Linked DNA regions of Urbifossiella limnaea. The protein of the gene in region 3 interacts with the protein of the main gene of each other region in a pairwise test. Links are inferred from orthologs where the notes say so. Each region holds a gene or a part of one and is shown on either strand. Other genes may lie near its edges.

Evidence for each region. The genes of interacting proteins can lie anywhere in the genome.
Region 1: the proteins of ETAA1_RS10960 (region 3) and ndk interact in binary tests that used the Escherichia coli proteins (3 or more experiments, as listed by UniProt). The link is inferred for Urbifossiella limnaea from one-to-one orthologs.
Region 2: the proteins of ETAA1_RS10960 (region 3) and ETAA1_RS04370 interact in binary tests that used the Escherichia coli proteins (3 or more experiments, as listed by UniProt). The link is inferred for Urbifossiella limnaea from one-to-one orthologs.

Annotation. Positions count from the first base shown.
Region 1 is NZ_CP036273.1:6,530,860-6,538,336, reverse strand. Bases 3,169-6,093 are described here. They hold ndk (nucleoside-diphosphate kinase), read right to left. Parts: upstream 4,891-6,093; coding sequence 4,447-4,890; downstream 3,169-4,446. Other genes in these bases: ETAA1_RS26640 (dienelactone hydrolase family protein), read right to left, coding at 6,007-6,093; ETAA1_RS26645 (barstar family protein), read right to left, coding at 5,675-5,995; ETAA1_RS26650 (hypothetical protein), read left to right, coding at 5,032-5,649; ETAA1_RS26660 (DUF1653 domain-containing protein), read left to right, coding at 3,982-4,197; ETAA1_RS26665 (acyltransferase family protein), read left to right, coding at 3,169-3,946. Also shown: ETAA1_RS26675 (hypothetical protein), read left to right, coding at 1-1,810; ETAA1_RS26670 (polysaccharide biosynthesis/export family protein), read right to left, coding at 1,927-2,676; more of ETAA1_RS26665, read left to right, coding at 2,762-3,168; more of ETAA1_RS26640, read right to left, coding at 6,094-7,104; ETAA1_RS26635 (5-(carboxyamino)imidazole ribonucleotide synthase), read right to left, coding at 7,202-7,477. UniProt on the Escherichia coli protein: Major role in the synthesis of nucleoside triphosphates other than ATP. The ATP gamma phosphate is transferred to the NDP beta phosphate via a ping-pong mechanism, using a phosphorylated active-site intermediate.
Region 2 is NZ_CP036273.1:1,090,373-1,097,923, reverse strand. What follows is about bases 3,169-6,167. They hold ETAA1_RS04370 (class I SAM-dependent DNA methyltransferase), read right to left. Parts: upstream 5,384-6,167; coding sequence 3,953-5,383; downstream 3,169-3,952. Other genes in these bases: ETAA1_RS04365 (hypothetical protein), read right to left, coding at 5,380-6,167; ETAA1_RS04375 (hypothetical protein), read right to left, coding at 3,169-3,956. Also shown: ETAA1_RS04395 (DUF1553 domain-containing protein), read right to left, coding at 1-1,050; ETAA1_RS04390 (hypothetical protein), read right to left, coding at 1,169-1,390; ETAA1_RS04385 (hypothetical protein), read right to left, coding at 1,393-1,695; ETAA1_RS31465 (hypothetical protein), read right to left, coding at 1,698-1,865; ETAA1_RS04380 (hypothetical protein), read right to left, coding at 1,880-2,437; more of ETAA1_RS04375, read right to left, coding at 2,469-3,168; more of ETAA1_RS04365, read right to left, coding at 6,168-6,228; ETAA1_RS04360 (DUF488 domain-containing protein), read right to left, coding at 6,225-7,067; hsdR (type I restriction-modification system endonuclease), read right to left, coding at 7,104-7,551. UniProt on the Escherichia coli protein: The subtype gamma methyltransferase (M) subunit of a type I restriction enzyme. The M and S subunits together form a methyltransferase (MTase) that methylates A-2 on the top and A-3 on the bottom strand of the sequence 5'-AACN(6)GTGC-3'.
Region 3 is NZ_CP036273.1:2,715,680-2,723,054, reverse strand. What follows is about bases 2,462-5,284. They hold ETAA1_RS10960 (uracil-DNA glycosylase), read right to left. Parts: upstream 4,346-5,284; coding sequence 3,578-4,345; downstream 2,462-3,577. Other genes in these bases: ETAA1_RS10950 (hypothetical protein), read right to left, coding at 5,212-5,284; ETAA1_RS10955 (DUF6065 family protein), read right to left, coding at 4,360-5,175; ETAA1_RS10965 (sensor histidine kinase), read left to right, coding at 2,462-3,497. In the rest of the region: ETAA1_RS10975 (mandelate racemase/muconate lactonizing enzyme family protein), read left to right, coding at 1-318; ETAA1_RS10970 (hypothetical protein), read left to right, coding at 373-1,899; more of ETAA1_RS10965, read left to right, coding at 1,914-2,461; more of ETAA1_RS10950, read right to left, coding at 5,285-5,676; undecaprenyl-diphosphatase UppP, read left to right, coding at 5,698-6,621; ETAA1_RS10940 (hypothetical protein), read left to right, coding at 6,852-7,199; ETAA1_RS10935 (NAD-dependent epimerase/dehydratase family protein), read right to left, coding at 7,241-7,375. UniProt on the Escherichia coli protein: Excises uracil residues from the DNA which can arise as a result of misincorporation of dUMP residues by DNA polymerase or due to deamination of cytosine.

The sequences.
Region 1 (7,477 bases), 3.8 Mb from region 3 along the record:
TGCCGGGAAGGCCCGCAACGCCCAGAAGGCCGGCGCGCAACCGCCGACCGGGCCGGCGTTCGGCCCGTCCGGCCCGCCGACGGCCGGCCCCGGCCCTGGGTCGAGTTCGTCCGGCCCCGGTCCCGGGTCGAGTTCGTCCGGCCCGGGGATCATGCCGCCGGGTGAGGGCGGCAGTGGCGGGTTCAACCAGGGCGGCATGCGCTCCGAGACGACCATCAACTACATCCCCGTCGAGGACCTGGACCGGGCCGCCGCCGAGGGGAAGCTGCCGGCGATGACCGTGGTGCCGCTGCGGATGGTGGTGGTGAACGCCACCTTCCCGTTCAAGAAGCAGGCCGAGGAGATGAAGCGGGCGCTGCGGATGAAGACGGCCGCCGAGGCCGCCCCCTTCGTGCGGTTCGACGGGTTCGACGTGCGCCGCCGGGTGATCGCCCCGGACGGCACGATCGTCGGCACCGGGAAGAAGTACGCGGAGGTGGTGTCCAGCCAGAAGGACAACGACACCGTCGGCTGGTACGACTACCGGTACATCGACAAGTACCAGGAGTTGGTCGCGTCGCGGATGCTGAGCACCCACCTGGAGGGGGCCGACAAGAAGGACAAGACCGGCATCAGCGCCTACCTGCCGTACTTCTACCGGTACGAGGACAACCTGGTCATGTTCCTCCCCGAACTGGTCGACGAGCTCGGCAAGTACCCCGAGGTGAAGCTGCCGCCGATCCTCGACACGGTCCGGAAGATGAAGGACGCCGCCGCCCCGCAGGTGCAGAAGTCGGCGGTGCTGGAGCGGCTCACGGGCAAGGGGAAGGAGGGGCCGCAGTCGGCGCGGACCGGCATCTTCGCCCCGACCACCGGCGCCGGCACCGCCGTGTACGGCGGGGCGGGCGCGGGGATGATGATGCCGCCGCCGGGCGGCGGCGAGGGGAAGCTGGAGTCGGGCCTGGGTAACCCGCTGACGGCCGCGGGCGTGGAGATCGACGACATCCTGGTGCGGTTCATCGACCCCGACGTGCGGCCCGGGTACTCCTACGAGTACATGCTGCGGGTGAAGCTGATCAACCCGAACTACGGCAACCCGAAGTCGATGGCCAACCCGGTGCTGGCCGGGGAGAGCTTCAAGACCCTGCCCGGCCCGTGGACGCGGCTCGGCGAGCCGCTGACGGTGCCGCGCGAGTCGCACCTGTTCGCGTACGACCCGGTGAAGTACGAGGAGGACGTGAAGGCGGCGTACGGGAAGCAGCAGTCGCTGGAGGCGCGGTTCAAGCTGCCGGCGGGCAACACGCACACGGTGGTGCAGAAGATGACGTGGCTGGAGCAGGTACGGGTGGACAGCGGCACCAACCAGCGCGAGCCGGTCGGGGCGTGGGTGGCGGCCGAGATGCCGGTGGCCCGCAGCGGGTTCATCGGCCGCAAGACCTACGTCAAGCTGCCGCTGTGGAGCAGCGAGGAGGACCGCTACCAGCTCCGCGAGTTGCAGACCGAGAAGGTCGGCAAGGGGAAGGACGCGAGCACCCCGAAGGGGTGGCTCGTGGAGGAGTTCGTCGGCCGCGACGTGCTCGTGGACTTCGAGGGCGGCAAGGTGACGACCCGGTTCGCCGGCAAGTCGCCGGTGATCGAGGACGTGAACACCGAGCTGCTGATCGTGCGGCCGGACGGCCGGCTGATGGTGCGCAACAGCAAGGACGACATGGCGAACCCGGAGCGCGTCCGCGACGTGGCCGAGTGGACGGCGTGGCAGAAGAACGTGGAGACGGCGGCGCCGGTGGGCGCGGCCGGCGACAACAACCCGTTCGCCCGGCCGAGGGATTAGCCGGCGCCGGTGGCGAACGACGACGACTCGGGCCGGGAACGCGAACCCTGGTGGGGGTGTGTTCCCGGCCCTGTCGTTGGCACCTGGTGCCCCGCGTCGGGTCACGAAGCCTCGACCTACGGGAGGCGGTCGGCCCCGCCGAACGGCCACCAGTTCCACTCGTCGGGCAGCAGCCCCAGCAGCCGCCGGTACGCCGGCCCCAGCCAGCTCGGCAGCGCCCGCGACACGGCCGACCCCCTCGTCTCGCCCACGTACACCTGGTCCGACGGCCGCAGCGTCACGTTCGTGGCGTGGTCGCCGTCGAGGAGGACGGCCGCGGGGTTCACCTTGAACACCTCCGGCCGGCCGCCCCCGGCGACGTTCGGCCGCACCACGTAAACCTTGCTCAGCTCCGACCCCGGCGGCAGGCTGCCGGTCCGCGTCAGGAAGGCGACGACCGGCTCCGGCCCCTGGAACGGCACGACGCGGGTGTGGCCGCGGACCGGGCCGTGGACGTACACCCGCCCGCCGCGCGGCGCCGCCAGCGACAGACTCACGTCGTCCGCGGGCACACCCGCCGCCAGCGCCACCGCGGTGCGGGCCTCGTCGAGCGTCAGCCCCTCGACGCGCGGCCGCGCCGCGACGGGCAACCGGCCGTCGAGATCGACGGCGGCGACCGCGTCCCACGCGGGCCGGTCGGCGACGCCGACCTCGAGCACGTCGGGGCAGCCGATGCGGTAGTCGGCGGCGGGGGTCGCGGCGGCGACGGGGTCGGGCGGGGGCGGGGCGTTGCGGCGGAGGAAGCGGGCGTCGGCGCACCCGGCCGCGAGCACGCCCGCGGCGCACGCCCCCGCCCGGACCCAGTCTCTGCCGCGGCGCGTTCCCACAATTCCGGTATCGGCCGCACGACCGGTACACCTTGACCCGAAGCGCCGGCCGCGAGAACATGCCGGTCCCCCCCGGAGCCGCCCCATGGGCCACCCGCCCCCGCCCCCGCCGCCGACCCGCCTCGACTCCGTCGACGCCTACCGCGGCCTCGTCATGCTCCTCATCATGTTCGAGCTGTTGAAGCTCTCCGCCGTCGGCAAGGAGGCCGGCAACTGGTTCGTTTCACTCCTCGGGTACCACCAGACGCACGTGGAGTGGGTCGGCTGCTCGCTGCACGACCTGATCCAGCCGTCGTTCTCGTTCCTGGTCGGCGTCAGCCTGCCGTACTCGCTCGCGGCCCGCCGCGCGAAGGGGCACGGCACCGCCGGCCTGGCGCTACACGCCTTCTGGCGCGCGTTCCTGCTGGTGATGATCGGCATCGTCCTGCGCTCGTTCGGCGAGCCGATCCCCGACATCGGGTTCACCGACACCCTCTCTCAGATCGGCCTCGGCTACGGCTTCCTGTTCCTGCTGGCGCTGCGCCCGGTGCGCGACCAGTGGGTCGCGGTCGGGGCCATCCTCGTCGGCTACTGGGCGCTGTTCGCGCTGTGGCCGGTCGCGGACGGACCGGGCGCCGGCGTGAAGCCGGAGTGGTTCCAGGAGCACGGGCTCACCGGCTTCGCGGCGCACTGGAACAAGAACGCGAACCCCGCCGCGGCGTTCGACGTCTGGCTGCTGAACCTGTTCCCGCGGCAGTCGGAGTTCGTGTTCAACCGCGGCGGCTACGCCGGGCTGAGCTTCGTCCCGACGCTGGCGACGATGATCCTGGGCCTGATCGCCGGCGGGGTGCTCAAGAGCGACCGCGGCGGCTGGGCGAAGGTGGGCTGGCTGGCGGCGGCCGGCGTGGTCGGCCTCGCGGCCGGGTGGCTGCTCGGCGAGGTCGGCGTGTGCCCGGTGGTGAAGCGCATCTGGACGCCGAGCTGGGTGCTGTTCAGCGGCGGCTGGTGCTTCCTACTGCTGGCCGGGTTCTACGCGGTGAACGACGTGATCGGCTGGCGGCGGTGGGCGTTCCCGCTGGTGGTGGTGGGCACGAACTCGATCGCCGCGTACTGCATGAGCAACTCGGTCGTGAAGCCGGAGATCGGGCGGTTCGTGCGGCGGCACTTCGGCCGGTTCCTGGAGATGGTCGGGCCGCCGTACGAGACGGCCGTGGCCGGCGCGGCGACGGTGCTGCTGATGTGGCTGATCCTGTTCTGGATGTACCGGCGGAAGATATTCATCAAGGTGTAGGTGCAACGCCGCGAGCGGCGGAACCGGAGCGCAGCATGGTCCCCGTCGGCCGCTACCGCCACTTCAAAGGCGGCGAGTACGAGGTGCTCGGCCTCGCCCGCCACTCCGAGACGGACGAGCGCCTCGTCGTCTACCGCCCCCTGTACGGCGACGGCGGACTGTGGGTGCGGCCCGTCGCCATGTTCCTCGAATCGGTCGAGCACGACGGCCGCACGGTGCCGCGGTTCGCACCGTTGGAACACGCCGGATGACCACCGACCCACGGCCTCTAGTCGGCGACAGCCCGGCGCTCGCGGCGGTGCGCCGCGCTGCCGGGCGCGTCGCGCCGACCGACGCCACCGCCCCGCCGCGGGCCGAGCCAACACGACCAGGGCGGCGGCAGAAACCCTCGAGCGACGGCTCGTTGATGCACCCCCCGGGCGACGCGCGGGCCGCCGGGCCGAGATGCCCGACGGCCACCCGGATCGTCCGGCCCGGGCCGGACGGATGCAAACGAAGATTCACCCCACCCACTGCGCGTCAACACCCGCGACGCTCACCAGCCCCTCGGGGAACCACAGCGCCACCTCGAGGGCGGCGTTCTCGGGGCTGTCGCTGCCGTGGACGAGGTTGTTCTGCACGCTCAGCGCCAGGTCGCCGCGGATGGTGCCGGGCGGGGCCTTGGCCCCGTCGGTGAGGCCCATCAGGGTGCGGCACACGGCCACGGCCTCGCGCCCCTCCCACACCATCGCCACCGTCGGGCCGCTGGTCAGGAACGCGAGCAGGCTGTCGTAGAACGGCTTCCCCTTGTGGACGGCGTAGTGCTGCTCGGCCAGCGCCCGCGGCGCCTGCACCAGCTTCAGGCCGGCGAGGCGGAGGCCCTTCCGCTCGAACCGGCCGGTGATCTCGCCGACGAGCCGGCGCTGCACCGCGTCCGGCTTCAGGAGGATGAGGGTCTGCTGCATGGGGTGGCTCGTGGTGGGGGGTGGCGGGTCGGAGTCAGGATGCGGACCGGCCGGCCGATCGTCCAGCGCCGGCTTTAGCCTCTCGCCCGGCCCGCCGCCGGCTGCTACCATCGGGGTACGCCGACCTCCCGGAACGCCGCCATGCCCCGCCGCGAGAGCTACCAGACCGACGACGACTACGACGACCGCCGCGGCAGTGCGTCCGGGGGCGGCGGCATCCCGGGCTGGGTGTGGGTTGTCGGCGGGGGTGGCGCGCTCGCCGTGGTGGTGGTCGTGGGGCTGATGTTCTTCGCGTTCACCGCCCGCCGCGAGGCGATGGTTCAGCACGAGGTCGCGCGGGCCGAGTTGGCGCGCGACGAGGCGCAGATGATGCGGGCCGAGGGGAATGCCGTGGGGGGCCACGGCGCGGTCGGCATGGCCCCGGACAGGCTACCGGTCCTGTCGCTGCTGCGGGTCACCAACGCCTACAAGAACGACCCCGGTACCGCGGAGGTGCGCTACACCAACCAGCGGGTGCGGGTGCGGGTCGAGGTGAAGGCGACCGGCGAGGGGTGGGTCGGAACGTCCGCAGACCTCGGGTCCGGCCCGCCGCGCCCGATGGCGTCGAACGTGATCTTCCGGCTGGACGACGACGGGGTCGCGGCCGGCACCACGGTCGTGATCGAGGGGATGTGCGCCGGCCTGTCGCCCGGCCCGGCGGACGGCCCGATGCGCGGCCCGACGCTCACCTTCACCAACTGCCGGGTGGTGCGGGAGTGAGTGCCGCTGGTCGCCGCGCCCCGCTCTAGCCCCGGTCGTAGGCCACGGCGGCGACCGGGCCTTGCCCCTTCTCCAACCGCCGCTCGTTGGCGAACGCCACCACGTCGGCCAGCGCCCGGACCACGGCCGGGGCGGCGTCGGCGTGCTCGACGCGGAACACCGTCAGCTCGCCGGGCAGCGCCTGCACCCGGGCCGTCGGCGTCCGCGGGTCGTCGAGGTGGGTGAGCGAATCCACCAGCGCGTCGAGGTTCTTCCCGTGCCCCGGCGGGAAGCCGAGCGCGGCGGCGACGGCGGCGTGAAGTGCAGCCGCGTCGGGCAACTGCCGGGCGTCGAGGCGGACCAGCATGGCGGCTCCCGTCAGCGGATGCGGGTGAACGAGTCGTAGTGGTCGGCGGTGTAGAACGCGGAGCCGTCGGAGCCGGTGACGAGCCGCTCGGCGCCGCGGTTCACGCCGGGGCGGAGTGGGTTCACGTCCCACTCCCGGTAGCGGACGCGGCCGCCGCGGGCGTCCGTCTGCGGGAGGCGCCGCTCGAAGTTGCCGAACGTGCGGCCGCCCTCGTAGCCGTCCATCGCGTCGCCGGTGCGGTCCACGTGCTCCAGCACCTTCAGCGCCTTGTCGGGAACGCCCTTGGGGGCGACCTTCGGCACCGCCTTCGGGGCGACGGCGGCGGCCTTCGGCGGCGGGAACATCTCGGCGAGAAACAGCTTCACCGCGTCGGCCGTGCGGGCGTCGGCGTCCGGGTCGAAGGCGCGCCCGGTCTTCAGGTCGCGGCCGGCGAGCGGGTTGGTGAAGTCGCCGGCCACCCCGCCCATTCGGAGTACCTGCCAGTCCACGCCGCCGGCCCGCATCTCGGCCTCGAACGCGGCGAGCCTGGCGGCGGGCACGGCCGGGTCGTCGGCCCCGACCACGACCAGCACCGAGGCGCCGACGCTCTTGCCGTCGTTCCCGGTCGGCGTCGGGTCGCCGTGGACGCAGACGACGCCCTCGACCTCGGCCTTGGCGCGGGCGAGTTCCAGCACCGCCGTGCCGCCCGCGCCGTAGCCGACGGCCGCGAGCCGCTTCGGGTCCACGTTCGGCAGCTTCTCCAGCGCCGCCAGCCCGGCGGCGACCCGCCCGCGGACGAGCACCCGGTCCTTGCCGCCGAGCCCGAGCCGGGCCGCGGCGTCGGCCGCGTCCTTCGGGGCCACGCCCTTGCCGTACAGGTCGGCGGCGAGGACGACGTACCCGAGCTTCACCAACTGCGCGGCCTTCCCCTTCGCGGCGACGCCGTTCGGCCCCTGCTCGTGCGCGAGGAGCACGCCCGGCCGCTTCGGCGGGCCGATCGTCTCGAAGACGGTCACGCCTTCGAGGGCGACCGGGCCGTGCTGGTACGCGACGGGGCGGGTGACGAGCTGCGCGAACCCCGGGGCGGCGCCGGCGACGACGAGCGCGAGGGCGGCGGCGAACCGGGTCATGCGCGGGCTCCGCGGGAGAGTCGGGCGGTGGGGTGAAACGTACCACCGCGGCGGGGCGGTCACAAGGGGCGGCGTCAGGACGAGCTGCGCGACCCCGTCAGCCCCCCGCCCGCGGCCGGTCGAACGCCGCCGACCAGCCGGGCAGCTTCTCCGCAAGCTCGTCCGCGCCGCCGGCGCGAAGGGTGACGTGCCCGACCTTGCGGCCGGGACGGTCGGCCTTGCCGTAGTGGTGCAGGTGCGCCGCCGGGTCCGCCAGCACCGCGGCCGCCGCCGGCACCGTGCCGATGAAGTTGAACATCGCCGACCACCCCGCCGCGTCGCACCGGCCCAGCGGCAGCCCGCACACGGCGCGGACGTGGTTCTCGAACTGCGA
Region 2 (7,551 bases), 1.6 Mb from region 3 along the record:
GTAGCTCGTCTGCCCGCTCTCGTCGATGTTCTGGAAGAACGCGAACAGCGAGTAGAAGTCGCGCATCGAGATCGGGTCGTACTTGTGGTCGTGGCACCGGCAGCACTCGAACGTCAGCCCGAGGAAGGCGGTGCCGAACGTGTTCACCCGGTCCACCACGTAGGCTACGCGGAACTCCTCCTCGACGACCCCGCCCTCCTCGTTCTGCATGTGGAGCCGGTTGAACGCGGTGGCGAGACGCTGTTCCCGCGTCGCGGTTGGGAGCAAGTCGCCGGCGAGTTGCCACGTCACGAACTGGTCGAACCGGAGGTTCCGGTTGAACGCGGCGATGACCCAATCGCGGTACGGCCAGACGGCCCGGTAGCGGTCCATCTGGTAGCCGTGGGTGTCGGCGAACCGGGCCACGTCGAGCCACTCCGCCGCCATCCGCTCGCCGTACCGCGGCGACGCGAGCAGCCGGTCGAGCACCTTCTCGTAGGCGTCGGGGGCGGCGTCCGCGAGGAACGAATCCATCTCGCCCGGCGTCGGCGGCAGGCCGGTGATGTCGAACGTAACGCGGCGGAGGAGCCGTTCCTTGTCGGCGGGCGGCGCCGGCTTCAGCCCGTCGCGGTCGAGTCGGGCGCGGATGAAGGCGTCGATCGGCTGCCCCCCACCGGGCGGGGCGGCGGCCTTCGGCCGCTCGAACGCCCAGTGCGTGCCCCACTTGGCGCCCTGGTTTACCCAGCGGGTGAGCGTGTCGATCTGCCGCGCGGTGAGCGGCCGCTTGACGCTCGGAGGCGGCATGACGTGTTCGGGATCGGGGTCGGTGAGGCGGGCAATCAGGTCGCTCTCGGCGGCCTTCCCGGGCACGATCACGCCGCGGGCGAACGGGCTGTCCTTGTCGTCGAGCCGGAGCCGGGACTTGCGGGCCGTCGGGTCCGGCCCGTGGCACGCGAAGCAAGCGTCCGACAGAATTGGCAGCACGTCGCGGCCGAAATCGACCGGGGTCGGCTGCGCCACACCCTGCGTCGGAATCGCCAGCAACAACAAGAGGGCGGCGGACCGACGCATGGAACGCCTCAAGGCGTGCGGAGTGTGTTCCGTCATTCTACCTCATCCCCCTCCGATGAGAGGCTGACGTCGCCAACCGCCCCGAGAACTGGGTACGGTCAGATCCGTCACCGTGTCCTCAGTGCGTCCCGACTCTCGCTTTTGGCGACACCCCTGTCCGCCCGCCGGCGACCGCCCGGCCGATGGAGTCGCCCCGTTCCGTCAGCCGCCGCTCGACCACCGTCGCCTGGTCGAGGACGTTCCGCAGCTCCTTCAGCCCGTCCCGCTCGTCGACCGTCATCCCGGCCCGCAGGGCGATCTCGTCGAGCAGCCCGCCCCAGCTCCGGAGCCCGGCGGCCATGCTCACCCCGGCCCCGAGAAACAGGGCCAGCTCGCCGCGCAGGGCGCCCCGTCGGCGTACCAGGACACCGGCCGGCCGTGACTGCCGATCCGCCCGAGCCACGGCCGGGGGCGGCCCGGGGCGGGGTCGAGGAGCGGCTTGACCCGCGGCCCGCCGTCGGCGAACGGCTCACCCTGCCGGGGGCCGTCGTACCCGGGCAGGAACCACTCGCTCCCGGGCCGGGCGCGGCCGCTGGTCGGGATGAGCCAGGCGTCGCAGGCGAGTTTGCGGAGGTCGCCGCGGACGATGAACACGTGACCGCGCATACCTACCTCCGGCTGGTCAGTTCTTCGACGGTGACAATCAGGGCGGTCAGGGCGGTCAGCCACCCTTCGCAGTAGAAGTCCGTCGGCTTGAGGGGCGAATCGGCTTCGCTCGACCGCCGAATCAGACCCGAGGCGAGGTCGAGGATCGCGTTGAGTTGGTGGGCGTTCATCGGCAGTTCAGCCCTCAGGAGACGGCCCGACTGATTCTCAGATGCGGGTGCCCGGTGGCCGGGTCGCACTCGACGGCGGCCTTGTCGGGGCTGCCGGCGGTCAGGGCGGTGATGAGGTGGGCAACTTCGGCCCAATTCTCGCTGCGGGTCACACCGAAGACGAAATTCTTCCCCGCGACGGTGATGTCGATCGTGTCCGGTAGAACTCGGCAGCGATACCAGGTCACGGGCCAGCTTTCACCCGCAGGCAACGTGTTGGGCCACGGTTCGGGCGGATTGGGAACCGGCAACCGCGACTCGAAGATGAACCGGATCGGCTCGCCGCCCACGCGGTAATACGTGACCTTATGGCTGCCGCTCGCACCGAGTGCGATCTCCAGGCAGAGGCCCAGGCCCAGGGCATCGACGTTCGGGCGAACGGGGGTGGCGTCGCCGGTCACGGTGAAGGCACGGAGCACCCGCCTCCCGTTGCTCTCTCGGAGTGCCGTGAACGTGCAGATTTCGTTGAAGTCGGTGGCCCCCGGCTCGAACGCGAGTGGACCAGACGAGGGGGAGAGGGGAATGGTGCTCACGGGTGCTCTCCATCACACAGGGCAGGTTTGATCACTCTTGGGTCGATTGTTTGCGGCGGGTGCGTTTGCCCGTGCCGTTCATGCTCGCCTCGGCCTGGCTGGTGCGGAGGCGTTCCAGCAGCAAAGTGGCCGGCTCGTCGTCCGGGTCTTGCGGCACCAACTCCCCGCGGAACGCCTTGGCCAGGATGGATTGATCGAGTTGGCCGAGTCCCGTACTGATTTCCCGTAATATGAGATCGGTAGCTTTGGTAACATTCAATTCGTGAGAAATGCGTTCGATTATCAGGGCTTGCTCAACTTGTGGTGCAACTGGAACTGCAACTAGCCTTAGATCACCCAGATTGAAAAGTGGTTGGTTACCTCCGGTAGTACATTCGCTGATTTGCTTTCTGCCATTCGGGGATCGCAAATAGTATTTGATCCAGTCACATGAAGCATGACTCAATACCGCGATCAGGCCCAAATTCCGGTGAATATTGAAGCCGCGGCAGGAGTTCGGAACACTGGCAACCACTCCAATAGTCCCTACGAGGGATACCAGTAACTCGCCGCCACACAGCAATGTTCGAGAGTACTGATCTGAGAGTTCCTGAGAAACTCGATGGACACGCTCGTCATTAATTTCTCCTGAGACCATATCGGTGATTCGCAACATGGCGATTCCGTTTGATTCGTAGTCTCCGGGTTTCAAGATGCCGTACGAGATCGGGCGGCAAGGATCGTTAAGTTCTTCGATTGTCGCCCAGCACCAGCCCTCCGGTAGCTCCGGCAGGTCGGCGTCATCAACCGGGTCGGGTTCGACGTACTTCTTCTTCGGGTATTTGGCTTCCCATTGTTTGCGGCGTTCGGTGCGGATGCGGGCCAGGAATTCGGAGGCGGGTTCGGTGTGTGGGTGCTTGGCCCGCCAGTCGGTGGTGAGGTCGCCGCGGAACGCGGACGCCAGCACACTCTGTCGGAACTGCTCCAACAGCGTCGGCACCTCGACCAGTGCCACCCGTGCCGCCCGACTCCGGGCCGTCAACTCCTCGACCTTCGCCACGATCCGCCGTTGCTCCGCGAGCGGAGGAATCATGGCCTCCAGTTCTCGGACGCCCTCTGGACGTGCCCGCATGAGTGAACCACCGACCCCCGATACGTTCTCAAGCAACCGCTCACGGAATGAGCATTCGCGGAGTTGGTGAACGAGGAACCTGCTATCGAGATGCTGGGTGCGAATCACCATCCATTCGGTTGATGCGATCTGAGGGTTCCCTCGGTAGGGGCCGACAATCCAGACACGGTTGATTCGCGGGTTGATTTTGCAAAGCAACACGTCTCCAGGCTGGACCCGTTGTTTGCCTGACTCGATTTCACGGCCGTACCGGGCTTCTGGCTCTCCAGAGGCGAACGAAGGCACGCTCCAGAGTTCAAACAGAACCTCTGGTTCCTTCGCGGGGTCGATTGGCTGTGACTTCCCGAAGCCGATCTCGCCGAGCGTCGCCACCGCCCAGCCGTCGGGCAAGTCTTCCGCGTCGGTCATGCCTCACCCCCGACCGCGGCGGTGAGCTTGTCCATCTCCTGCAACGCCGTCTTCAGCCTTGCGGTGATGCGGGCGGCGATCTCGTCCGGCGGGGGCAGGTCGGCGGCATTGGTGGCGTTCTCGTCCCGCAGCCAGGTGATGTCGAGGTTGTCGGAGCGGGCAGCGATCTGCTCGCGGGTGAACTTGCGGAACCGCCCCTCCTCGCCCTGGTCCTTCCGCCTGCTCTGGCCGTGCGGGTCGGTGCCGAATGCGTGCTCGAAGTCCTTGAATGTGGCCGGCGTCAGCGGCGTCCGCTTGCCGAACTGCGGCATGTTGGTCCGCAGGTCGAACACCCACACGGCCTTCGTGTTGCCCGTGTCCTTCGTCTCGCCCTTGCGGAAGAACAGGACGTTCGTTTTCACCCCCTGGGCGTAGAAGATGCCGGTCGGCAGCCGCAGGACGGTGTGCAGGTCGCACTTGTTCATGAGATCGCGGCGGACCTCGACGCCGGTGCCGTCCTCGAACAGCACGTTATCCGGCAGCACCACCGCGGCCCGCCCGCCGGGCTTCAGGTTGCGGTAGATGTGCTGGAGGAAGGCGAGCTGCTTGTTGCTGGTGGCGTAGGTGAGGTCGGGCCGCGTGGGCAGCCCGCCGCCCTTCTTGGTGCCAAACGGCGGGTTGGTCAGGATGACATCGGCCCGGGGGAGCTTGGCCCCGGCGTCGCCGAGGGCGTCGCCGAGCGTGATCGGGCTCTCGATGCCGTGCAGCATCGCGTTCATCAGCAGCAGGCGGTGCGTCTCCTGCACCAGTTCGAGGCCGACGTAGGCTTGCTTGCGCTGGAAGTTCGCCTGCTTCTCGCTCAGGTCGAAGAGGTCGCCGGTGTGCTTCTTGACGTACTCGTGGGCGGCGATGAGGAACCCGCCGGTGCCCGCGGCCGGGTCTTGGACCACCTCGCCCGCCTTCGGCTTCACCAACTCAACGATACACTGGATGAGCGGCCGGGGCGTGAAATACTGCCCGGCTCCGCTCTTCTTCTCGGCGGCGTTCTTCTCCAGCAGTCCCTCGTACAGCTTGCCGAGCCCGTCCGGGTCGGACTTCGCGTCGTACCAGTCGAGGCCGTCGAGGTCGGTGACGAGCTTGGCGAGATCCTTCGGCTGCCGCAGGTGCGTGGACGAGTTGGCGAACACCTCCTGCACCCGCCCGCGGCCCTCGTTGCCGAGGTGGACCAGGAGCGAGCGGTAGAAGTTGAACTGCTCGATGCCGTCCTTGCCCTTGAGGTCGTCCCAGCGGTAGCCGGCCGGCAGGAGCGACTCCTGCCCCGTCTCCTTGAGCATCTTCAGGAAGAGCAAGTACGTTAATTCGGTGACGTAGTGGGAGTAGTGGACCCCGTCATCCCGGAGGATGTTGCACAGGTTCCACAGCTTGGCGACGATGTCTTGAGTGGTCATGTCGCTTCGTCGATCTCGTCAAACAGAGACACATCCTTCTTGGCGGACGGTTTGGCTTCTCTCGGTGGCCAAAAAACACCCAGCACAAGCCAAGTGTTGTAGGGGAAGAAAGTGCCCATGAAGAATCGGGTGTCCTTCGCTGGGGAGCAAAGTTCGCCAAGGAACTTTTTCTTCACACTCTCGGCGGCGGCTTCCTCGGACCCGAGCCGGGCCACTTCATTGAGGAAGAGCACTCCGAGTTCCCAGTCTTCGCACATCGCGTAATGCGGCTTAGTATCGTCGTCACACTCGAACTTGTAGTGGAACGTGTACGGCAATTTGCGAAGCGGCTTCTGAGGGGGGCCGAACAGCGTTAGCTGTGAGAATAGCTGCTGCCATTCCGGCTTCCAATCGCGGTCGGCTGGACGGATTTCGAGATCGTGGATTTTCGTCGGTCGAAGAATACCGAGCGAAGTCTTGTCGGAGTCGAAACGCGCCGCGAGTTGTTTGTGCGTGTGATGGGGCATAGCGTCAATGATGGCGCGACGGGCCGCCCAACCGTTGGCGGTCGGTAACGGTTCGCTCACGACGGCAATGGAATCGAGTTCCGGGCGTCGGCTTTCTTTCCGGTTGTCGTTCCCTTCACCGTTAGGCCAGAGGTCGACGTCGATCCACTGGTACTTGCGAAAGCGCTGATTCACTGAACGGTAGCGATAATCGATCGGGTACAAACGAACCCATTCCCCTGCTTCCGTGATCCCGGCCGTGCAGACCAGTTCCTGGTACTTCAGGGAAGGGTGCGGGTAGGTCATCACGGTGACGAGCACGCGCGTTCTTACCGGGCCAGGAGGCACCTTGATGTTCATCGTGTGCCCCGCAGGTGCTTGATGGGCAGTTTCGTGCGGCGTGACACCTCGGCTCCTAGACGGCTTCGGTGACAACGGCATGCTTCTGCTTCCATGCAAACCAACACGCTTGCAGTTCCGGTCATCAGTTCGCCGACACGCTCCACTGCCAGGCGTTGAGTCGTCAAAATCGTTCGCTCGTAGACATCGAATAGCTGATCAAACTCGGACATCGTGTTAAGATTTCTCCGCTCCTCGGAGACGATTCCTAGCTCGGGGATGTGGACGTACTCGATGCCCAGATGGCCACAGAGTCGGTCCAGCGTCGACTTATGGAACCCAAAGCGCCGCGCCACCGGATTGTTGCGTACGTCGATGAGGCGGCGAATACCCGACTGAACGAGGAGATCCAAGAACCCGTCGATCTGCAATCCTTCATAGCCGGCGGTGTATACCGCGGGTACGGCGACTTTTCGCTCGGCGAGTCTTTCACGCTTGCTGTTCACGGTGTAGGCAGGGTACGTGCGGTAGACGTAGTCGATGACTTCGCCGGACGACCAGTTCTGAAACCGACCAACGATGTAGCGGATGTCGTTTTTGATGGCTTGTGGCAAGTCGGTGCGGTGTCGTTGATCTTCGCACGCCCAGGTCTTTTCGGTCGCAGCGATTACGCCTTCAGCAACGAGTGTGTCGAGCTCCCGCTGGAGCGAAAACGAGTAAGGGCCAAAGTGATAGGGCAGAAATTCGTAAAACGAGGCCCCCCCGCGGGCGGGAGTTTCCCGAGACAGTACGAACGCCCATTTCACGAGTTCCAGCTTCGTCACGGGGCGACCGGCTTGACGGAGCATCTCGACGATCATCTTCTGTCGATTCAGCATAAGAGTCCATTACTTGAGCTACGCCGCCACTGGCCAGATGGCTTCGACGATCTCCCCGAGGATCGACTCCAGTTCGCCGTTGAACACCTTGTTGAGCCGGTTGAACCCGCCCTCAGCCTGGAACTGGCCGTGGTCGAACGCCTGGCGGTCCACGACCGTTTCGGTTTCGAGCTGCTTGCCGATCCGCTCCAGCCACTTCCGCTGCGGCGGGGTCCACGGGCGGGCGGCGAGGACCGTCTTCATCGCGGCGGCAACCCGCTCTTTGTACGGGCGAAGTGCTTCCCCAGTCATCACGTGCCGAACGTAGCCGATGATGGTCGCGGCGATGTCCTCGTTCCGCGTCTCCCGCCAGGCGGTTTGGAGGTGGGTCTCGGTGAACCCGGCCTCCTGCAACGCGACCTTCAGTTCCTTAAGGGCCTGTCGCGTCAGGTCGCGGGGCCGCTGGGTCACCAGCTTCAGCGTGGCG
Region 3 (7,375 bases):
ATCGTCCAACCCGACTGCACCAAGTGCGGCGGGCTCACCGAGGCGTGGCGGATCGCGTGGATGGCGCACGACCACAACGTGCTGTGGGTGCCGCACGGGTGGAACACGGCCGTCGGCCTCGCCGCCGACATCCAGCACGCCTGCGCCATGCCCGTGGCCCGGTACGTCGAGTTCCTCACGCCGTCGCCCTACGTGGATGACCTGATCCTCAACCCGTTCCGCCCCGACGCCGACGGGTTGCTGACGCTGCCGGACCGGCCGGGGCTCGGCATCGAACTCAACCCCGACGCGCTGGCCCGCTACGGCGACCGCGGGTGACTGGCGCAGACTCCGCCGCGCGGCTTCCGGTACAGTGCCCACCGGAGGAACCCGATGGGCCGGTGGCGCGGAGCACTCACGTTTCTTGTTGTTCTCGTTGGCGCGGTCGCGTTCGCGGCCGGGGGCTGGTACGTCTGGCTGCGCGACCCCGAGGCGGCGGCGCGGCCGCTGCCGGTGCCCGGCGGCGATCAGGAAGTCGTGTGGCTCTACCCGTCCACCGCCGGCGACGCGTGGTCGCTGTTCGTCATCGGGCTGAAGCGCTGCGAGATGCCGCTGAACGGCGCCCCCTCCGGCGTCACCGTGGACGACTCGGCCGCGTTCCCCGAGCAGACGACGGCCGTGCCCGAACTCGTGATCACGCGCGCGGGCCACGACGGCCAACTGCGCGTGCGCTGGTACAAGATCAGTTCCGAAGCGCCGATCGGGGCGTGGGTCGAAGCCCTGTCGCGCCGCCGGCCGGCGCCGCTGGCCGTCGTCGGCGGCTCGACCAGTGACCGGGCGCAGGAACTCGCCTCCGCCCTCGACCGGCAGGTGAGTTGGAACGGCCCGCGGCCGCTGTTTCTCATCACCACCGCGACCGTCGATTCCGTCCTTCCCGACGCCGCCGACGGGTTCGCGCGGGCGAGCGAGCAGCGGAACCTGGCCGACGTCTACCCCGGCCGCACGTTCCGGTTCTGCTTTACGAACGGCCAGATGGTCCGCGCCGTCAGCGACTTCGTGCGGCAAGACCCGACACTCGCCCTCCCCGCGGCCCCGAAGCGGCCCACGGTGTTCCCGCTGGAGTGGGCCGACGACCCGTACTCCGGCGACCTGTATAACCAGTTCCGCGAGTACCTCTTCGACGTTCTCGGCGGCGCGGCCGCGCCGCCGCGGATCGTCAAGGACGCGGCGTTCACCATCCCTTTCAGCGTCGGCACCTTCTCGCGCCCGAACCCCGGCGAATCCGCGGCCGTGAAGGCGATTCTGTCGGAACTGCCGGCTGATACGACAGAGCGGTCGATCCTCGTGCTGCCGACCGGGAGCAGTGCCCCGGCCCGGCGGGTGCTGCTGGCGCTGGCCGAGCGGGTGCCGCAGGCCGGAAAGCGACTCGTCGCTGTGACCGGCGACGGCATGTCGGTGAACACCTTCTACCGCGACACGGAATGGGCGTGGCCGGCCCGCTCGATCCCGATCCCGCTGGTGCTGTTCACGCACTCCAACCCCGTCGGCTGGGACGCCCCCGGCGACACGTCCCCGCCCGCGGGCTACCGGCTCCAACCGAAGACCTCGACCGAGGAAGTGTTCCTCGACCACACGCTGGCGCGGGCGCTGATCGCCGCGGCGTTCGCGGGTCAGCCGGCCCGCCTGCTTGGCAGCGCCGACGAGGTGGCGGCGAACCTCCGCAGCCGGGCCGACAAGTTCTTCGACGACAAGGGGAACCGCCGCAGCCTGGGCGGCGAGCACGTCGTGGTGGTGCGGCCGACGCTCCGCTACGGCGACACCACGCCCGGCGCCGTCCGCCCCGACGCGACCATCGACGTGTACCGCCGCGAGGACGACGGGCGCACGTGGACGCGCGTCGGCAGCGTGCCCGTCCGGTGAGGAACCCCGCGAGCATGAGCAGCGTCATCCCGCCGCCGTCGGTCCGCCGCTACGTCTGGCGGCTCGCGCCGCTGGTCGTCCTGTGGTTCATCCCCGTCGGCTGGGTCGGGTGGCAACTGGCCGCGCGCGGCGAGTGGACCCGCGAGACGGACGAGGCCGACGTGCGCGAGTGGCTGAACGAGTCGCGCGTGTTCCGCAAGCCGCTGCCGGAACTCGTCCGCGAGTACGCCGAGACGACGGACCCGGAGCGGCTCCGGCTGAAGGCCGACGAGATCGACGCCCACCTGACGGCACTCGCCGAGCCGACGCGGCAGTACGCCGGCAAGCTGCCGCTGTTCCCCGACGTGTACGCGATCGCGGTCGAGTTGCCGGGCCGCGACCCGCCGCCGGGCCGAGACGCACACCCGGCGTGGCGCTCGCCGATCCCGCGGCCGGGGGCCGACGCCAAGGGGCGCGTGCGCGTGCTGGAGTTCGACGCCGGCGGCGGCCGCATCCGCTGCGAGTACCGGGCACACAGCCTGAACCGCTTCGAGCAGGAGCAGCGCGAGCGGCGCGTCGGGCAGTTCGCGGCGGTCGCCGTGCTCGTCGCCGGGTTCGCGGTGGTGTCGTACTTCGTGGTGCGGTTCCTGCGCCGCGAGCGCGACCGCGAGGTCCGCGACTACGAGGACCGCCTCGCCGCCGAGCACCGCGAGCTGGAGTTGGTACAAGCGAAGCAGGCGGCCGAGGAGTTGGAGCGGCAGGTGCTCGCGGCCGAGCTCGACAAGGCGAAGGTCGAGGGCCGCGCGGCCGAGGCCGAGCGGGCGGCGCTGGAGATGAAGTCGCAGTTGTACGCGAGCATCGGCATCATGGCCGGCAGCTACGCCCACAACATCAAGAACCTGCTGGTGCGGCCGAACGACCTGCTGGCCCGGTGCATGGAGGCCGACGCCCTCCCCCGCGAGCAGCACGGCATGTTGCAGGAGGTGAAGGCGACGCTCGGCACCGTCACCGAGCGGTTGCAACAAATCCTCCGCACCGTCCGCCGCGACCCGAACAAGACCGAACTCACGCAGCTCGACCTGAACGACCTGGTGCGCGACTCCGAGCGCACGTGGGCGGCGATGGCCTGGGACAAGTGGAAGCTGCGGCTCACCGCCTCACCCGCGGGCGTGCCGCTGCCGGTGACGGGCGACTTGTCTCACCTGCAGCAGGCGGTCGAGAACCTGGTGTTCAACGCCCGCGACGCCACGTTCGAGATGCGGAACCACCTCCGCGAGGCGGCCCGCGGCGGCGACGCGGCCGGCCGAAAGCAGCGGCTGCTCGACGCCGCGGCGTGGAAGGGCGAGGTGAGTTTGCGGGCGTTCCGCGACGGCGACGAGGCCGTGCTGGAGGTGCGCGACAACGGCATCGGCATGACCGACGACGTGCGGATGAAGTGCCTGACGACGCACTTCAGCACGAAGCGCGACAATGCCCTGTACGAGGGCTACAGCGCGGGCATGGGGCTCGGGCTGTCGTTCGTGGCGGTGGTGCTCGAACACCACGGAGCTTCGCTCGAAATCGACTCCGCGCCCCTTCGCGGGACGACGTTCCGTGTGCGTTGGCGACGTGCCGAATGACCAATGCCGAATGACCCACCAATGACCAGGGAAACCCAGCGGTTCCCCCGCTTGGTCATTGGTGGGTCATTGGGCGTTGGTCATTCCGGCGACGTAGGTAGCTGCCACACGATCGGCGCCACGCCGTGCCCCGCCAGCGCCGCATTCACCGCCGAGAACGGCCGGCTGCCGAAGAACCCGCTCGACGCCGACAGCGGCGACGGGTGGACGCCCTTGATGACCGTGTGCCGCGCCGCGTCGATCAGCTTCGCCTTCTTCTGGGCGTAGCTCCCCCACAGCAGGAACACTGCCGGTTCGGCCCGGTCGTTCACGGCGCGGATGGCGGCGTCGGTGAATTTTTCCCACCCCTTCCCGGCGTGCGAGTTCGGCTCGTTCGCGCGCACCGTCAGGCAGGCGTTCAGCATCAGCACGCCCTGCTTCGCCCACGACGCCAGGTGGCCGTGCGTCACCGGCGTCGCCCCCACGTCGTCTTGCAGCTCGCGGTAGATGTTCTTCAGCGAGGCGGGCACCTTCACGCCCGGCAGCACCGAGAAGCACAGGCCGTGGGCCACGCCCGGAGTCGGGTAGGGGTCCTGGCCGAGCAGCAGCAGCTTGACGTCGTCGAGCGGCGTGAACTTGAAGGCGTTGAATACGTCGGCGGCGGGCGGCATGACGGCGTGGGCGGCGCGCTCCTCGGCGACGAAGCGCGACAGGTCGGCCCAGTAGGGCTTGTGCGTCTCCGGCTCCAGCACGGCGCGCCAGGACTCTGGCAGGTCGGCAGGCAAACCCGGCACGTCGGCCGGCCGCGAAGCCGCGGGCTCGGCGTCGAACAGTGACGGCGCGGCTGCGGCGGGCCTCTTCTTGGCCATCGGTCGCTCCCGGTTCAGTACGGCCCCGCCTCGTCCTCCGCCGTCGGGGGCGGAAGCGAAACCGGGGCCGGCGGCGGGGCCGGGGCGAACTCGCGGATGGCCAGCTTCGTCTGGTGCTCCTCGAACCCCTCGCCGCCCTGCCGTTTTCCTTGGAAGTAGTCCTTCTGCCAGCCCACCTTCACCGCCTGCGGGTCGCGGGTGTGGAGCCCGTGGAGGAACGTGTTCCGGCTCGCCTGCCAGGCGTCGTACTCGGCCTTCAGGTCGGGCGCCGACTCGATCCGTTCGCGCCGCGGCACCAGGCTCTCGGCCAGCCCGCGCGGCACCGGCACCAGCATGCAGAACGGGTCGCCGCGCTCGAACCGCACCCACTCGCACACCCGCGTCAGCTTCCAGTTCATCGTGAACGTCGACGCCAGCCAGTCGGTCTCCACGACGCCTTCGAGCGGCTGCGCGCCGTCCTTGATCCAGTTGGTCGGCCCCTTCACCCACAGGTTGATGCCCGGGGGCGTGCGGAACAGGAACGGGATGGTGAACGTGAAGGTGCCGACGCCGAAGTGGCTGCACACGCGCGGGTCGGGCGGCCCGTCGAAGCGGACCTCCACGTCCTCCTTGTTCGGCCCGCCGTACCAGTACACGGCGAAGCCGATCGGGCTACGGATGACCCAACCGGCCTGGTTGGCGATGGTCAGCGGCAGGCAGCGGTACGGGAAGCGCAGGTGCGCCTTGTCCATCCACTCGCGGTTGATGGGCGCCGCCTCCAGCGGGTAGTCCACCGGCTGGTGCAGCTCGTAGGCGATGAAGGGTTGTTCGGTCGGCTCGTCCGTCGGCATGGGGTCCGGTCCGTGGAGCGGGTGGGTTTCCCCCTCTCAGGATACGGACCGGCGCCGGCGGAGCAGCACGTACAGGAGAGTGCCGCCGAGCAGTAGACCGAGGCCGACCGACAGGCCGAGCGTCTTGTCGATCCGCCACCGCTCGTACGTCATCTCGACGACCGGCTCCGTGGCGGCCGGGGCGGGTGCCTCGATCGTGAACTCCTTGGTGTCGCGGTGGCCACCGTCGCGGACGACGATCACGTACTTGCCCGGCGGCGGCAGTGGCGTCGTCCACACGCCCTTGGCGTCGAGGACGCCCTTGGCGACTTCGGCCCCTTTGTGAACCGACAGCGTCACCTTCGCCTCCTCGGCCGGGGTGTCGTCGTCGTAGGCGGCCACGACCTTCAGTTCGGTCGCGGTGAAGGTGACCTTCGCGATCAGGTCGTGGGCGCGGGCGGGTGACGCCGTCGCGCCGACGACGGCGAGGGCCGCTAAAACGAGGATGCGGGTCGGTCGCATGACTTGGCTCGCGGGGCCGGTGTGACGTTTCACGCGGTCATCATACCGACCACCGGGCTGCCCGTCATGCCGCTGTGGCACGCCGTCGTCCTCGGAATCGTCCAGGGGCTGACCGAGTTCCTCCCCATCAGCTCCACGGCGCACCTTCTCCTCGTCCGCCAACTGCTCGGCCACCCACACCCGGACGACGCCTTCACCGTGGTGATCCAGCTCGGCACGCTCGTCGCCGTGGTCGCGTACTTCCGCATCGACCTTCGCCGCATCCTGGCCGCGGTGTGGGCCGATCTGCGCGAACGCCGCCTCGGCACCACCGTCGAGGGGCGCCTGGCGTGGTTCATCGTGCTGGGCACCGTCCCCGCCGTGGCCGTCGGCTTCCTGTTCAAGCGGCAGTTGAAGGAGACGTTCTTCAACCTGCCGGCCGTGGCCGTGGTGGCGACGGCGTTCGCGGTGCTGCTCGCGGCCGCGGAGTGGTGGGCGCGCCGCCGCGCCGCCCGCGGCCTGCCCGATCGCAACGACGCCAATCTTACGTGGCTCGACGCGCTGTGGATCGGCTGCTGGCAGGCGTGTGCCCTCATGCCGGGTGGGTCGCGCTCGGGGACGACGCTCACGGGGGGGTTGTTCGCCGGCCTCGGCCGGGCGGCGGCGGCGCGGTTCTCGTTCCTGCTGTCGGTGCCGGTCATCCTCGGCGCCGGGCTCAAGGACTTGCTCGACGAGTACAAGAAGCTCCGCGCCCCGGAGCCCGACGGGCCGCCGAGCCTGTTCGCGTCCGCCGACGACGCCGCGGCTCTGCTCGTCGGCACGCTCGTGTCGGCGGTCGTGGGTTACCTGGCTGTGGCGTGGCTGCTTCACTTCCTGAAGCGATACTCGACGGTTGTATTCGTCGCGTACCGATTGTTGCTCGGTTCCGCCATCGGCGGAGCAGTCCTGGCGGGCTGGCTAAAATAGGATCAGTGTTGCCGAATTGCGCATCTCGCTGCGCAATTTCGAACCACCTTCCTGAATCTTCGCCGTTACTCGACACGATTTGGGCCGAAAATCGGCACTTCCGGGTAGGGCACGCGGCTTGCTTGAGCGGGGATCCGCCGACGGCCCGCTCCCGCTGCGGGTTCGCTCGGGGTTCGCCCTCCCCCTTCGGGAGCGGACATCAGGACGAAGCACCGATTCGGAGGAATCACATGACCGTGCGGAAGCTGCTGACGGGGTTCGTGGCCGTGGCCGGCCTGCTGGCGTTCGCCACCGACGCCCAGGCGTTCGGCAAGCGGAAGAAGAACAAGGGGTGTGACACCTGTGCCACCGCGGCGCCGGTGAGCACCGGTTGCGGCGGGTGCGGCATGGCGTACGCCGGCACCGGCGCGGCCGTGGCGATGACCCCGGAGGCGATGCCGGCCACCGGTACCGCGACGACGGCTGTCACGCCGGCGAGCGGGACGCCGGCCGGCGTGGTGATTCCGGCCGCGTACTCGACGGTCGAGGACCAACCCGAGACGACGACCCGTACCCGCCGCGGCATCCTGCGCCGCTGAGTGCTGCACTGAGCCCGGGGACGGCCGTCCCCGGGCGTTCTTCACTTCTGCGCTTCCCGATACCAGTCGAGCGCCGCCTTCATCCCCTGCTGGAACGACACCCGCGGCGCGTAGCCGAGACGGCCGCGGGCCTTGGCGATGGAGAAGTCGAGGTTGAGCCCCGCGAACTTCAGCTG